DNA from 3 places in the Rhizobium sp. P1_B8 genome. Region 3 is predicted to be linked to each of the others. Evidence: predicted binding sites of a transcription regulator. Region 3 holds the regulator's gene; each other region holds the start of a gene.

Region 1 (4,735 bases), on a different contig from region 3:
CGTCAACGATCTCGGTCTCTCGGCCATCATCGTCACCCACGATCTCGCCGTCGCCCGCCTGCTCTCGCACCGGATGATGGTGATGAAGGACGGCTACGTCATCGAACACGGGCTTACCGACCGCGTGCTCGACGATCCGCGCGAACCCTACACGCAGTTGCTCGTCTCCTCGATCCTGCAGGTCTGAGCGCTACTGCATAATTCCTTAAATCGGAATCGATTTTCGGTAAAATTATGCAGCAATTCAGCATGTTACGTGTCCATTGCGCGTCCTTTCAGATACGCGGCGAAACCAAGGAAGAAGAAATCATGGCAACGCCCCTCGTCGTTTCCGAAGTCTCGAAGAGCTTCACCATGCATCTGCGCGACGGCATCAAGCTACCTGTCGTCTCCGATGTCGCCTTCTCGGTCGCATCGGGCGAATGCGTCGTGCTCGGTGGCCCATCGGGCATCGGCAAGAGCTCGCTGCTCAAGATGATCTACGGCAATTATGCCGTCGACACCGGTCAGATCCTCATCCGTCACAATGACCGCATCGTCGATCTCGCCTCCGCCGATCCGCGCACCGTGCTCAACGTCCGCCGCGATACGCTCGGCTATGTCAGCCAGTTCCTGCGCACCGTGCCGCGCGTCGCGGCGATCGACGTGGTTGCGGAACCGCTGGTGGCACGCGGCGAGGACGCCGTCACCGCGCGGGAAAAGGCGGGCGCCCTGCTTGCCAGGCTCAATCTGCCGGAAACGCTCTGGCAGCTTCCGCCCGCCACCTTCTCCGGCGGCGAGCAGCAACGCGTCAACATCGCGCGCGGCTTCATCACCGAGCATACGATCCTGCTTCTCGACGAACCCACAGCCTCGCTCGATGCCAGGAACCGTGCCGTCGTCGTCGGCATGATCGCGGAAAAGAAGAAGGCGGGGGTGGCCCTTCTCGGCATCTTCCACGACGAAGAGGTGCGCGAAGCCGTCGCCGACCGCATCCTCGACGTCCAGCAATTCTCACCGAGAAAGATCGCTGCATGAGCCGCAAACTGGGTATCGAGCCCTATTTTCATGAGACGGCGTCCGTCAGCGATTCCACCTTCGGGCGCTATACGGAGGTCTCTGAACGCTGCCGCATTAGCGAGGCCACGTTCGGCGACTATTCCTACATCATGCAGGACGGCTCCGTCTGGTGTGCGACGATCGGCAAGTTCGTCAATATCGCCGCCGCCGTGCGCATCAACGCCACCAACCATCCGACCTGGCGCGCGACGCTGCATCATTTCACCTATCGCGCCGCCGACTACTGGCCGGATGGCGACATGGAGACGGACTTCTTCGCCTGGCGGCGCGCAAACCGCGTGACGATCGGCAACGACGTCTGGATCGGCCACGGGGCGACCATTCTGCCGGGCGTCAACGTCGGCAACGGCGCGGTGATCGGAGCCGGCGCCGTCGTCTCGAAGGACGTCGCGCCCTATACGATCGTCGGCGGCGTGCCGGCAAAGCTCATCCGCGAGCGCTTTCCAGGAGAGGTCGGCGAACGGATGGACAGGCTTTCCTGGTGGGACTGGGAGCACGACCGGCTGCGCCAAGCGCTCTCCGATTTCCGCAACCTGAGCGCGGAAGATTTTCTGTCCCGTTACGGCGTTTAAACCCCCGATATAGGGGCGGAGAATTGTGACAGGACTTACACAAATATGACATGCGAGGTTCATCAAGCGGGACTAATGCGATGCTGAACAAGGCCTGGATCGCAAGGGAAGAGCATGGTGTTCGAGCTGAAGAATGTCACACGTCGTTTCGGAAAAAAGCTCGCCGTCGATTCCGTCACGCTCGCCATTCCTCAGGGCCAGATGGTCGGCATTATCGGCCGCTCCGGCGCCGGCAAGTCGACGCTGCTGCGCATGATCAACCGCCTTCAGGAGCCGAGCTCCGGCTCCATTCATTTCGCCGGCGTCGAGGTCTCCGGGCTTCGCGGCCAGGCGTTGCGCAACTGGCAGCGCGACTGCGCGATGATCTTCCAGCAGTTCAACCTGGTGCCGCGCCTCGACGTCCTCACCAATGTCATGCTCGGCCGCCTCAATCATCGCTCGACGCTTATGAGCCTGCTCAACATCTTCACCCGCGAGGAACGCGTGCATGCCATCGCGGCACTCGAACGCCTCGGCATCGAGCAGACGGCGCTGCAGGCAGCCGGCACGCTTTCCGGCGGTCAGCAGCAGCGCGTGGCGATCGCCCGCGCGCTGATGCAGAACCCGAAGATGGTTCTCGCCGACGAGCCGATCGCCTCGCTCGATCCGTTGAACGCCAAGATCGTCATGGATGCGCTGCGCGATATCAACGAGCGCGAGGGCATCACCGTCGTCACCAACCTTCACACGCTCGACACCGCCCGCAACTATTGTGAGCGCATCGTCGGCATGGCCGGCGGCCGCGTCGTCTTCGACGGCAAGCCCTCGGAGCTGACCGCCGAAGCGGTGAAGGAAATCTACGGGACGGACAAGGACGGCGCCGGCATCGACGAAACGGTGACCTCGACATCGATCAATATCGCCCCCGAGCGGGCAGACCATCAATCCGCCGGCACACAGCCGCTGGCGCTGGCCGGCCTCTGAGAGAGGCAGCCGCGATCGAGCGCCCGCGTCAAGGGCACACTTCTTCGTAACGGGAAGGCCGGGGACACCGGTCAATAGGAGAGAACATGTTGAAGAAAGCACTCTTTGCGGCAACGGCGCTCTTCGCGCTCGCCGGCGCTGCCCACGCTGCAGACCTCAAGGAATTCCGCATCGGCATCCTCGGCGGCGAAAACGAAACCGACCGCCTGCGCAACTATGCCTGCCTTGCCGACCATCTGAAGCAGGAATTCGGCTTCGAGAAGGTTTCGCTCTTCCCGGCCGCCGACTATGACGGCGTGATCCAGGGCCTGCTCGGCGGCACGCTCGACTTCGCCGAACTCGGCGCCTCCGGCTACGCCGCCGTCTACATCAAGGATTCGAAGGCTGTCACGCCGATCCTGACGACGCAGCAGAAGGACGGCTCGACGGGTTATTACTCGATCGGCCTTGCTCTGAAGTCCTCCGGCATCAAGTCCATCAAGGACGCCAAGGGCAAGAAGCTCGGCTACGCCGATCCGGATTCCACCTCCGGCTACCTCGTTCCGCTGACGCAGATCCCGAAGGACACGGGCATGCCGAACGACAAGTTTTTCGCCTCGACCCAGTTCAACGGCGGTCACGAGAACAACCTTCTCGCTGCCTATGACGGCAAGGTCGACATTGCCGTCGACGATAGCTCGGGCATCGGCGACTTCAAGGACGGCTACACCTCCGGTACCTTCCGCAAGGAAGTCGACAAGGGCGCCGTCGATCCGAACAAGCTGGTCGAAGTATGGCGTTCGCCGCTGATCCCGAACGGCCCGCTCGTCGTTCGCAATGCTCTGGGCGAAGAGTGGCAGACGAAGCTTGCAGCCTTCTTCACGGCTCTGCCGGAGAAGGATCACAAGTGCTTCGCCGCTGTCGAAGGCGGCGACTACAAGGGCTACGCGCCCGTGAAGCACGACTTCTACAACGCCGTCGTCGACGTCCGCAAAGCTGCCATCGGCGGCTGATCGAGCCGTTTCGAATGAGGGCGGCCGGCAACGGCCGCCCTCTATCTTTTGACTACGGCACCGCGCGTCTTAGACGCGCAAAGGACGCTGTAGCACTTTGAATTGCTGCGTAATTCTATCCTCAACTCGATTCCGATTTGAGGATAGAATTATGAAGTAGGCGAGGCGTTGATGACTATTGCCGATACACAGCCGCAGATGCAGAGCACCAAGGAGATCGGCACCGCCTGGGACCGGATGGTCGCCAAGCGCCGCTTCTATACCGTCCTCGGCCTGGTTATCCTCATTGCGGCTTTCGTCAGCTCCGTCCGCTTCGCCGACGAGAGCAATGCCGGCCATTTCTTCGACCGTCTGCCGCATCTCTTCGACTTCCTGAGCTGGCTCATCCCCAGGGATTGGCACGACGTCTGGCGCGCGCTGTTTGATATAGCGAGCGTCAACGACAAGGGCGGCGAGGAATTCAATTTCGACAGGGGCCGTGTCTACGTCTGGGGCGCCTTCTACATTCCCGAATATTTCGAGCTGATGATCGTCACGATCAACGTCGCGCTGATCTCGACGATCATCGCCTTCGTCTTTGCCGTCCCATTGAGCTTCTTTGCCGCGCGCAACCTGACGAATTCATGGCCGTTGCGCATCTTCACCAAGCGGCTGATGGAGTTCCTGCGCGCCTTCCCTGAAATCGTCATAGCCGGGCTGTTTTCGGCGATCCTGTCGATCGGGCCGGTCGCCGCCATCATCGCCATCACCCTGCACACGATCGGCGCGCTCGGCAAACTCTTCTACGAAGTGGCCGAAAATATCGACATGAAGCCCCACGAGGGTATGAAAGCCGTCGGCGCCAACTGGTGGGAACGCGTGCGCTTTGCCGCCCTGCCGCAAGTGCTGCCGAATTTCACCTCCTATGCGCTGCTGCGCCTTGAGATCAACGTGCGCGCCTCGACCATCATCGGCGCCGTCGGCGGCGGCGGCATCGGCGAGGAACTGAAGCTCTCGATTTCGCGCGGCTTCGGCGCCAAGACGGTAGCGCTCGTTCTGCTGCTGTTCGTGACGATCGTCGCCGTCGACCAGTTCTCCGCATGGCTGCGCCGCCGCCTCGTCGGCGAGCAGGCCTTCCTCCTGCAACATTGAGGCCGCCATGACGGTGAT
Region 2 (4,735 bases), on a different contig from region 3:
CGCCCTGCTCAAGGTCAAGGTCGGCACCGGCGACGATGAAAGCCGCATCCGCGCCGTCCGCGCCGCCGCGCCCGATGCCGAAATCATCCTCGACGCCAATGAAGGCTGGCCGGAAGCGGTGTTGGAACGTCACCTCAATATCGCGGCGCAAGCGGGTGTGGCCCTCGTCGAGCAGCCGCTGCCGGCCGGCCGCGATGGGCTGCTTGCTGAAATCCGCCGCCCGCTCCTCGTCTGCGCCGACGAGAGCGTCCACCACACCGGCGATCTCGCAAGCCTTGCCGACCGCTACGACGCGATCAACATCAAGCTCGACAAGACGGGCGGCCTGACGGAGGCGCTGTCGATGAAGGCCGAGGCCGAACGGCTTGGATTCAGCATCATGATTGGCTGCATGGTCGGCACCTCGCTTGCCATGGCGCCCGCCGTTCTGCTTGCTCAGAATGCCGATTTTGTCGATCTCGACGGTCCGCTGCTGCTTGCCCGCGACCGCGAACCCGGTCTTCGTTACGCCGCTTCCCTGGTCTTTCCGCCCGAAACCACCCTCTGGGGCTGAAGATAATAGGCTGAGATGACGAGGCCGAGGCCGGAGAACGCGACCACGGCCATGACGTAATAGCTGACGACGCCGAGCCAGGCATAGAGATAACCCGACGCCAGGGTCATCAGCGCCATCGCCATGCCGACATAGAAGAAATAGGCGCCCTGCGCCGAGGATTCCTGCGTTTCCTGCACGGTCGCCACGATCCGCCGCTGCACGCCGGTATGCACGAAGGCGTAGGTAAAGCCATGGAAACATTGCAGCAGGAAGAAACCGGCAAAGCCTGTATTCATCGGAAACAGTATCCAGCGGCAGACGCTGATGGCGCAACCGAAGCGGATCAGCGTCCAGGCGTCGAAGCGACGGTTGAGACGCTTCGACAGGAAGAACACAGTCACTTCCGAAGCGACGCCGGCGCTCCAGAGCAGGCCGACCTGCGTGCCGGAGAAGCCGAGATGATGCCAGTAGATCGAGGAAAAGGCGTTCAGCACCGCATGGCTCGACTGCTGGATGGCGACGCCGATCAGAAGCAGCAGAAGGTGCGGCTCGCGCAGACCGCTGCCGGTGGCTGCCGGAATGTTGATCGGCTGGCCGCGCCGTCGCGTCGGTCCGATGCGCGGACAGAAGATCGCCATGACAACGGTCATGATAAAGCCGAACACCATGACCGGCAGCACCATTTCGCCGCCCCACCGGCTGATCAACTGGCCCCCGACCAGCGTCGAGACGATGAACGCGATCGAGCCCCACACGCGCATCGATCCGTAATCGAGCCCCCAGCGGCGCACGCCCGAGATGACGATCGATTCAACGACGGGCACATAGGGCGCGAAAGTGGCGCCCTGCAGCGCATAGACGATCGTCACGGGCCAGAAGGTCGTCGTCCAGAACAGCGCGATCGCCGTCAGCAGCGACAGGCAACCCGACCAGAGCAGCACGTCGGCGCGCTCCTTCAATCGATCGGCGATCATGGCGACGACAGGCGCCACCAACACGCGAACCACCATCGGTATGGCAAGGATGATGCCGATCTCGTGGTCGCTGAAGCTGTGGGTTGCGAGCCACACGGGAAAAAACGGCAGGACGATGCCGTTGACGAGCAGCGGCGCGCAATAGGAAAGCGCGCTAAGCATCCGGAAGCGCGGCGGCGCTCCCTCACCCGTCGGGGAATTTTGAGCGGGAATCATGGGTGGACCTGAAGGAAACTGGACGTTGTCCTAACACACCACCCTGGAGGCGACTATTGCGAGAAATAGCCGTCCTGAAACGTTTTAGAAAATAAATAGGGCCTGTCGCCTAACGGTAACGGCTAAATTCGAGGGAGCGCAGGCGCGGATGCGCCGGCGCCAAAATCAGGCGGCTTGTGGAGCCAGTTCTGCGTCTTCCCGCTCGACGGCGGCAAGTGCTGTTACACTGCTGGCGAGCGCCCGCCAGGTGATCAGTTCGAACGTACCATCCTCGTGCTCGGCGACCGCCGTGCAACTTTCCACCCAATCACCGGTGTTGATGTAACGGATACCGTCCATATCCTGGATGATGGCATGATGGATATGTCCGCAGATCACCCCATCGGCGCCATTTTTGCGGGCTTCCTCTGCCACGACACGCTCGAATTCACCGATGAAATTGACGGCATGCTTGACCTGCAGCTTCGCCCAGGCCGAGAACGACCAGTAGGGCATGCCAAGGCGACGGCGCACCGCCGCTAGGATGATATTGATACGGATCGCCGTGTCATAGGCCCAGTCGCCGAGATAGGCGAGCAGTCGGGCATTGCGGACGACGACGTCGAACTCGTCGCCGTGCAGGATCAGATATTTTCTGCCGTCGGCGCCGTCATGCATCATGCGCTCGACGACCTCGATGCCGCCGAAATGCATGCCCGGGAAGGCCCGAAGGAATTCGTCGTGATTGCCGGGAATATAGACGACGCGCGTGCCCTTGCGCGCCTTGCGCAACAGCTTCTGGACGACATCGTTGCAGACCTGCGGCCAGTACCAGCTGCGCTTCAGGCGCCAGCCGTCGACGATGTCGCCGACCAGCACGATCGTATCGGCCTCGTGGTGGCGCAGGAAATCCAGCAGGAAGTCGGCCTTCGCGGCCTTCGAGCCGAGATGGACATCGGAAATGAAGAGCGTGCGGAAATGTCTGGGTTCCATCATGTCTTTCACGAGCTGCCGCTCATGTCCCATCTTTCATCTAGCCTTCCAAAAACAGACTCGTGTTTCAGGAAGATGACAAGACCGGGAAAAGCGCTGCAAACCCGATCATTCCGCGCGGGCAGGATGCCTGTCGCCGCGCGGGCAGGATGCCCGTCGCCGCCAGGCCTACCATGTTGCCCTGCGCATTCAGGGCGTTCATGATGGCGGCGATTCATATCCGACAATGCGGGATGGCTGATGCGTCTTTTTCTCGTTCGCCACGGCGAATCCCTCGGCAACATCAACGAACAGGCCTACCGCCAATTCGGCGATCACAACGTGCCGCTGACGCAGTGGGGCCATCGGCAGGCACTCGAGGCAGGCGGCGTGATCGCCTCCTATCTCAACGCATTGCCGAGCGCGGGTTTCGGCAAGCTGCAGATCTGGTACTCGCCCTTTCTGAGGACGCGGCAGAGCAAGGATGCGCTGCTCGAAGCCCTGCCGGAAAGCGTCGTCGGCGATATCAGGGAAGATTATCTGCTGCGCGAGCAGGATTTCGGTCTCTTCACCGAAATCTATGACCACGCCGAACAGAAGCAGAAGTTTCCCGAGGAGTTCGAAAAATGGGCGAGGCTGCGCAGCAACAGCGGCAAGTTCTACGCGCGGCCGCCGGATGGCGAAAGCCGGGCGGATGTGGCCCAGCGGGTGCGCCTGTTCCTGCAGACCGTTATGCACGATGCCGAAAATAGCGACCGCGACGTTGTGATCGTCGGTCATGGCGTCACCAACCGGGCGGTCGAAATGAATTTCCTGCACCGCCCTGTCGAGTGGTTCGAGCGCTCCGACAATCCTGGAAACGCCGATATCACGCTGATCGAGGGGACGCGCTCGCAAGGATACGAGTCGATCCTGCTGCATCAGGCCGCCGACCGGCAGCCGGGACAGGAAGGCGAACTGCGCGATGCCTATGGCGCAGACGTGACGCTTACGCCGATGCCCGGCGGTTAGCGACGCCTTGCAGAGCGCCGCTACAGAACCAGTGGCGGGTCACGCTCACCAAATTGCCAGCGCCGTATTCGGCCCAATCCTCAAGCGCAGCGAACATCAATGCGTCATGTGGCCTTGCCCCGAAACTAGAGCCCCTTGATGGCGAGGACGTTGGCCACAAACCGACTCTATCATGAGGATCGCCTCAATGCATTGGAGCGACATCACCGCGCGGTTGCGGCTCGCCTTGGGCAGGTCCGCCGCGCGTTAAGCAAACGCGCGGCGGAGGCTCCAACGCCTTGATTCCACGCCAGTCCCGTCAGGCAGCTCGCACCGCCGCCATCGGTTTCACGTTCTGATTCATCCGGAACAGATTGTTCGGATCGTAACGCCGCTTGATTTCGGCAAGGCGACCGTAGTTGGCGCCGTAAGCGCTTTCGACCCGATCGACCTCGTCCTCCGGCATGAAGTTGATGTAGGCGGTGCCGACCGAATGCGGCTTGGTTGCCTCGAAGAGCTCCCGCGCCCAACCGATACAGCTTCCATCCATCCCGGCTTCCCGCCAGCGCGCATGCACATTCATGACGAAATGCGAGCTTCGTTGCGGAAATGCGGTCGCCTCGGTGGGTACGCGGCCAGCGGCACCACCGACATGGCCGATGAAGATCTCGCACTCCGGTCCGGGCAGCTTGCGCACGGCATTGAGCAGGACGTCGATCGCCGCATCCGAGAGAGAGGCGAAATCCTGGCTCTTCCAATAATTGCGCGCACCGGGCGTGAGCAGCGGGTCGAATGCCTGTTGCCAGCCGGTGAACGGCACTGGGCCGACGACGTCGGCAATCGGATTTCCGATCGCGCGCAATCTGGCCGTTGCCTTTTCGCCCGCCGCAATGTCTCCGCAATAGCACATGGCCAGCACCACGATCTCCTTGCCGTGCCATTCGGCCGGAAGGAACGGCAGCGGCGGCGCCTGACGCATCACCACCCAACAGGTCAGTTCGTCAGGGGCCGCCTCCAGCGCCTGCCGGTACTCCTTGAGCACCTTTTCAGCATCGGCGAAGGGATGCAC
Region 3 (4,735 bases):
GGATTGCCGCCATAGGTCGAGCCATGCGTGCCGGCCTTCATGCCGGAGGCGGCCTCTGATGTGGCAAGGCAGGCGCCGAGCGGGAAACCGCCGCCGATGCCCTTGGCGACAGCCATGATGTCGGGGGTCACGCCCGCCCATTCATGGGCGAAGAGCTTGCCGGTGCGGCCGACGCCGGTCTGGACCTCGTCGAGGATCAACAGCAGGCCGTTGTCGTCGCAGAGCTGGCGGAGCGCCTTCATGAACTCGGTGGTGGCAGGACGGACACCGCCCTCGCCCTGCACCGGCTCGATGAGAATTCCAGCCGTGGCATCGGTGATCGCGGCGCGGACCGCTTCGATGTCGCCGAAAGCCACCTGATCGAAACCCGGCGCCTTGGGGCCGAAGCCTTCGAGATATTTCTCTTGGCCGCCGGCAGCGATCGTCGCCAGCGTCCGTCCGTGGAAGGCGCCTTCGAAGGTGATGATATGGAAGCGCTCGGGATGGCCCTTGGAAAACTGATAGCGGCGCGCCGTCTTGATCGCGCATTCGAGCGCCTCGGCACCCGAATTGGTGAAGAACACCTTGTCGGCGAAGGTGGCGTCCGTCAGCCGTTTTGCCAGACGTTCCTGACCGGGGATCTCATAGATGTTCGACAGGTGCCAGACCTTGTCGGCCTGCTCCTTCAGTGCGCCCACGACATGCGGATTGCTGTGGCCGACTGACGTAACGGCAACGCCAGCGCCGAAATCGAGATATCGCTCGCCGCTTTCGGTGATCAGCCACACGCCCTCGCCTCGCTCGAACCGCAGCGGGGCACGAGAATAGGTGTCATAAAGCGGCGCGGCTTCAGCCATGGCGCGATCTCCATCAAGTTGCCGGGCAATGACTCCGGCTAAGGAAACCAGGCCCGAAAAATCAAAAATGCCGCCTTGCGGCGGCGAGGGGCACTATTTCCTTTTCGCGCTGCAATGTCAACAAAACTGCGCCCTTAGCGTATGCAGCAAGGGTGTACAGCGGCATTTTCAGTCTTCAACAGGCATTATTGCAGAAATGCCACGCAGAGGCAGCAAGTTGGGGAAAACTACGAATTCGATTCATCCGGATTCATGCGACTCTTGTCACGGAGTCAGCCTCACACTAGGTTAAAGATCAATTACTAGACTGCATGCGGCGGAACTAGTCACCAAAATTGATCAAGCGTTTCTTGTTTCGGAGCTCCCGGGACAACGGTGAGGGATTCTGCCATCACCAACGCAAAAGGTGGAGACAGGGCATGAACTGGACAGACGAGCGGGTCGAGAAACTCAAGAAACTTTGGGCCGAAGGACTGAGCGCCAGCCAGATCGCTGCGCAGCTTGGCGGAGTCAGCAGAAATGCGGTCATCGGCAAAGTGCACCGGCTGAGCCTTCCAGGCCGTGCCAAGGCCGGCGGCACCAACACCGCCGCACGAACGCCGAAGCGCAATACATCGGCGCCGCGCGCACCGAACTATGCCTCACGGGTCGCCACGCGCACCGTTACCCGCCAGCAGGGCGCGACCATGCTGAAGGAAGAGATCGAGATCGAAACGATCGAGGAAATGGAATACGTGCCGAGAGGCAACGTGGTCGTGCCGATTTCCCGACGCCTCGGCCTGACGGAACTGACCGAACGCACCTGCAAGTGGCCGGTCGGCGATCCGCTGAAGGATGACTTCCATTTCTGCGGCTGCGAATCCCCCGACAATTCGCCCTATTGCAGCTACCACCAGAAGCTTGCCTACCAGCCGGTCAACGAACGCCGCCGGGCGGCCGCGCGGGCCAGCTGAGCGGGCTATTATCGTCAGACATAAATAACGGGCCAAGTGGCCCGTTTTTTTATGCAATTTTGGTTCGTGCCAATGGCTGCCCCTCATCCGGCTGCCGCCACCTTCTCCCCGTGAACGGGGCGAAGGGGCATGCGGCGCCCTCTCCGTTCCCAGCGCGCGCTCGTGTGGCACGTCCCCTCTCCCCGTTTTTTACGGGGAGAGGGTTGGGGTGAGGGGCAGCCATCAGCGCAAACCGGACAGCAGCGGGACAAAGCCCTCAGGCTTCCATCGAATAGCCGGCGCCGCGGACGGTGCGGATGACGTCCTGCATGTTGGAAAAATTCAGCGCCTTGCGCAGGCGGCCGACATGGACGTCGACGGTGCGCTCGTCGACATAGATATCGTGGCCCCAGACGCCGTCCAGAAGCTGCGAGCGGGAGAAGACCCGGCCCGGCGACGACATCAGGAATTCCAGCAGGCGGAATTCGGTGGGGCCGAGGCGGACTTCGCGGGTCTTGCGATGGACGCGATGGGTCTCGCGGTCGAGCTCGATGTCACCGCATTTCAGCACCGTCGACAGCACCTCGGGGCGGGCGCGCCGCAGCATCGCCTTGACGCGGGCAACGAGCTCGGGGGTCGAGAAGGGCTTGACGACATAATCGTCGGCGCCCGTCGACAATCCGCGAACACGCTCGCTCTCTTCGCCGCGCGCCGTCAGCATAATGATCGGCAGGCGCTCGGTTTCCGGCCGCATGCGCAGGCGCCGGCAGAGCTCGATGCCGGAGACGCCAGGCAGCATCCAATCGAGGATGAGAAGATCGGGCGTGCGCTCCTGAAGCCGCATTTCGGCTTCGTCGCCACGAAGGATGGTATCGACCTCGAAGCCTTCCGCTTCGAGATTGTAGCGAAGAAGCACGCTGAGGGCTTCCTCGTCTTCAACAACTGCAACTCTCGGGATCATGCGTGTCGGTCTCCTCGCGCATGATCCTTAAACCGGGGGTGATTTAAGCAATGCATCCTGCGCAAATTCAGAAATTGGCTGCGACCTCTTGCGCGCCCGGACGGGCGCGCACGCAGGTGGCGGGGTGTGGGCGGTTATTCCGTGACCGCGCCGACGGTGTTGGCGCTGTCGTCCTTCGGACGGTCGCCTTCCGGCTGCGCGCCTGTCGTCATGTAATAGATCGTCTCGGCGATGTTGGTGGCGTGGTCGCCGATGCGCTCGATGTTCTTGGCGCAGAAGAGAAGATGTGTGCAGCTGGTGATGTTGCGCGGATCTTCCATCATGTAGGTCAGGAGCTCGCGGAACAGCGAGGTGTACATCGCGTCGATCTCATTGTCCCGTTCGCGGATCGCATTCGCCTTGTCGGCGGAACGATTGGTGTAGACGTCGAGCACTTCCTTGAGCTGAACGAGCGCCAGCTCGGACAGATGCTCGAGGCCGCGAGCGAGCTTGCGGGGAACGCCGGTGCTTTGGACGGCGATGACGCGCTTGGCGGTGTTCTTGCCGAGGTCGCCGACACGTTCGAGATCGGCGGCGATGCGGATCGAACCCATGATTTCGCGCAGGTCCGAAGCCATCGGCTGACGGCGGGCGATGGTGACGATCGCCTTGTCGCCGATTTCGCGTTCGGCGTGATCGAGGATCACGTCGTCGGAGATGACCTTCTGCGCCAGCGCGGTATCGCCGTTGACGAGAGCGCGCACGGCTTCGCTGACCATCTGCTCGGCCAGGCCGCCCATTTCGGAAATCCGCCTGGACAGGAACTTCAAATCATCATCATAGGCAGAAAAAATATGTGTCGATGCCATGGGGCTTTATCCTCGAATAACGGGAAGGCTTGGTGTCGCCAAGATCAGCCGAAGCGACCCATGATGTAGTCCTGGGTGCGCGGATCGTCGGGATTGGTGAACATCTTGTCGGTGTCGTTCTCCTCGACGAGATTGCCGAGGTGGAACATGGCGGTGCGCTGCGAGACGCGCGCGGCCTGCTGCATGGAGTGGGTGACGATGACGATCGTGTAGTTCTCGCGCAGCTCGTGGATCAGCTCCTCGACCTTGGCGGTGGCGATCGGGTCGAGCGCCGAGCAGGGCTCGTCCATCAGGATGACTTCAGGGCTGACGGCGACGGCACGGGCAATGCAGAGGCGCTGCTGCTGACCGCCCGACAGGCCGGTGCCGGATTCGTGCACGCGGTCCTTGACTTCGTTCCAGAGACCGGCGCGCTGCAGGCTGGTCTCGACGATCTGGTCGAGATCGGCCTTCGACATGGCAAGGCCATGGATGCGCGGGCCGTAGGAGACGTTTTCATAGATCGTCTTCGGGAACGGGTTCGGCTTCTGGAAGACCATGCCGACGCGGGCGCGAAGTTCGACGACGTCGATATCGGGATCATAGATATCGTCGGTATCAAGCGTGATCTTGCCGGTGACGCGGCAGCCGTCGATCGTGTCGTTCATGCGGTTGAGGCAGCGCAGGAAGGTCGACTTGCCGCAGCCAGACGGGCCGATCAGGGCGGTTACGGTGTTTTCGCGGATGTTCAGGTTCACATCGAAAAGCGCGCGCTTTTCGCCGTAGTAAACCGAGACATCCTTTCCGATCATCTTATACGGGCCGTTGCTCATCTTGTGATCCAGCGCCTTTTCAACTGCAGCTTCCGTCAACATGTTCATGATGTTTAACTCCGTTTACCAGCGGCGCTCGAAGCGACGACGCAAGAGGATGGCGCCCATGTTCATGACGATCAGGAACAGGAGCAGGACGATGATGGCACCCGAAGTACGCTCAACGAAGGCACGTTCGGCCTCGTTGGCCCACATATAGACCTGCACGGGCAGAGCCGTCGAGGGATCGAGCGGTGTCGTCGGCGCGTTGGCGACGAAGGCGACCATGCCGATCAAGAGCAGCGGCGCGGTTTCGCCGAGCGCATGCGCCAGGCCGATGATCGTGCCGGTGAGGATGCCGGGCATG

The links. Region 3 encodes PhoB, which activates phosphate uptake and scavenging genes when phosphate is short. Its sites were predicted from a motif close to TGTCATNNANCTGTCAT; they were not measured.
Region 1: phnC (phosphonate ABC transporter ATP-binding protein) is a predicted target of PhoB. The motif match lies at 1,666-1,682, and genes of this name have one in related genera.
Region 2: AC1D2N_RS17000 (UDP-2,3-diacylglucosamine diphosphatase) is a predicted target of PhoB. The motif match lies at 2,762-2,778, and genes of this name have one in related genera.

Annotation. Positions count from the first base shown of each region.
Region 1 is NZ_JBFTZZ010000006.1:119,824-124,558, reverse strand. Features, by position in the region: gene phnK (phosphonate C-P lyase system protein PhnK) at 1-187, shown strand, start outside; gene phnL (phosphonate C-P lyase system protein PhnL) at 310-1,017, shown strand; gene AC1D2N_RS10150 (DapH/DapD/GlmU-related protein) at 1,014-1,631, shown strand; gene phnC (phosphonate ABC transporter ATP-binding protein) at 1,749-2,594, shown strand; gene phnD (phosphonate ABC transporter substrate-binding protein) at 2,681-3,586, shown strand; gene phnE (phosphonate ABC transporter, permease protein PhnE) at 3,758-4,717, shown strand; gene phnE (phosphonate ABC transporter, permease protein PhnE) at 4,725-4,735, shown strand, end outside.
Region 2 is NZ_JBFTZZ010000013.1:89,760-94,494, forward strand. Features, by position in the region: gene dgcA (N-acetyl-D-Glu racemase DgcA) at 1-553, shown strand, start outside; gene AC1D2N_RS16995 (MFS transporter) at 505-1,725, opposite strand; gene AC1D2N_RS17000 (UDP-2,3-diacylglucosamine diphosphatase) at 1,891-2,730, opposite strand; gene AC1D2N_RS17005 (histidine phosphatase family protein) at 2,938-3,687, shown strand; gene AC1D2N_RS17010 (FAD-binding oxidoreductase) at 3,986-4,735, opposite strand, start outside.
Region 3 is NZ_JBFTZZ010000004.1:90,568-95,302, reverse strand. Features, by position in the region: gene AC1D2N_RS07315 (aspartate aminotransferase family protein) at 1-836, opposite strand, end outside; gene AC1D2N_RS07310 (GcrA family cell cycle regulator) at 1,256-1,789, shown strand; gene phoB (phosphate regulon transcriptional regulator PhoB) at 2,046-2,729, opposite strand; gene phoU (phosphate signaling complex protein PhoU) at 2,864-3,577, opposite strand; gene pstB (phosphate ABC transporter ATP-binding protein PstB) at 3,622-4,437, opposite strand; gene pstA (phosphate ABC transporter permease PstA) at 4,453-4,735, opposite strand, start outside.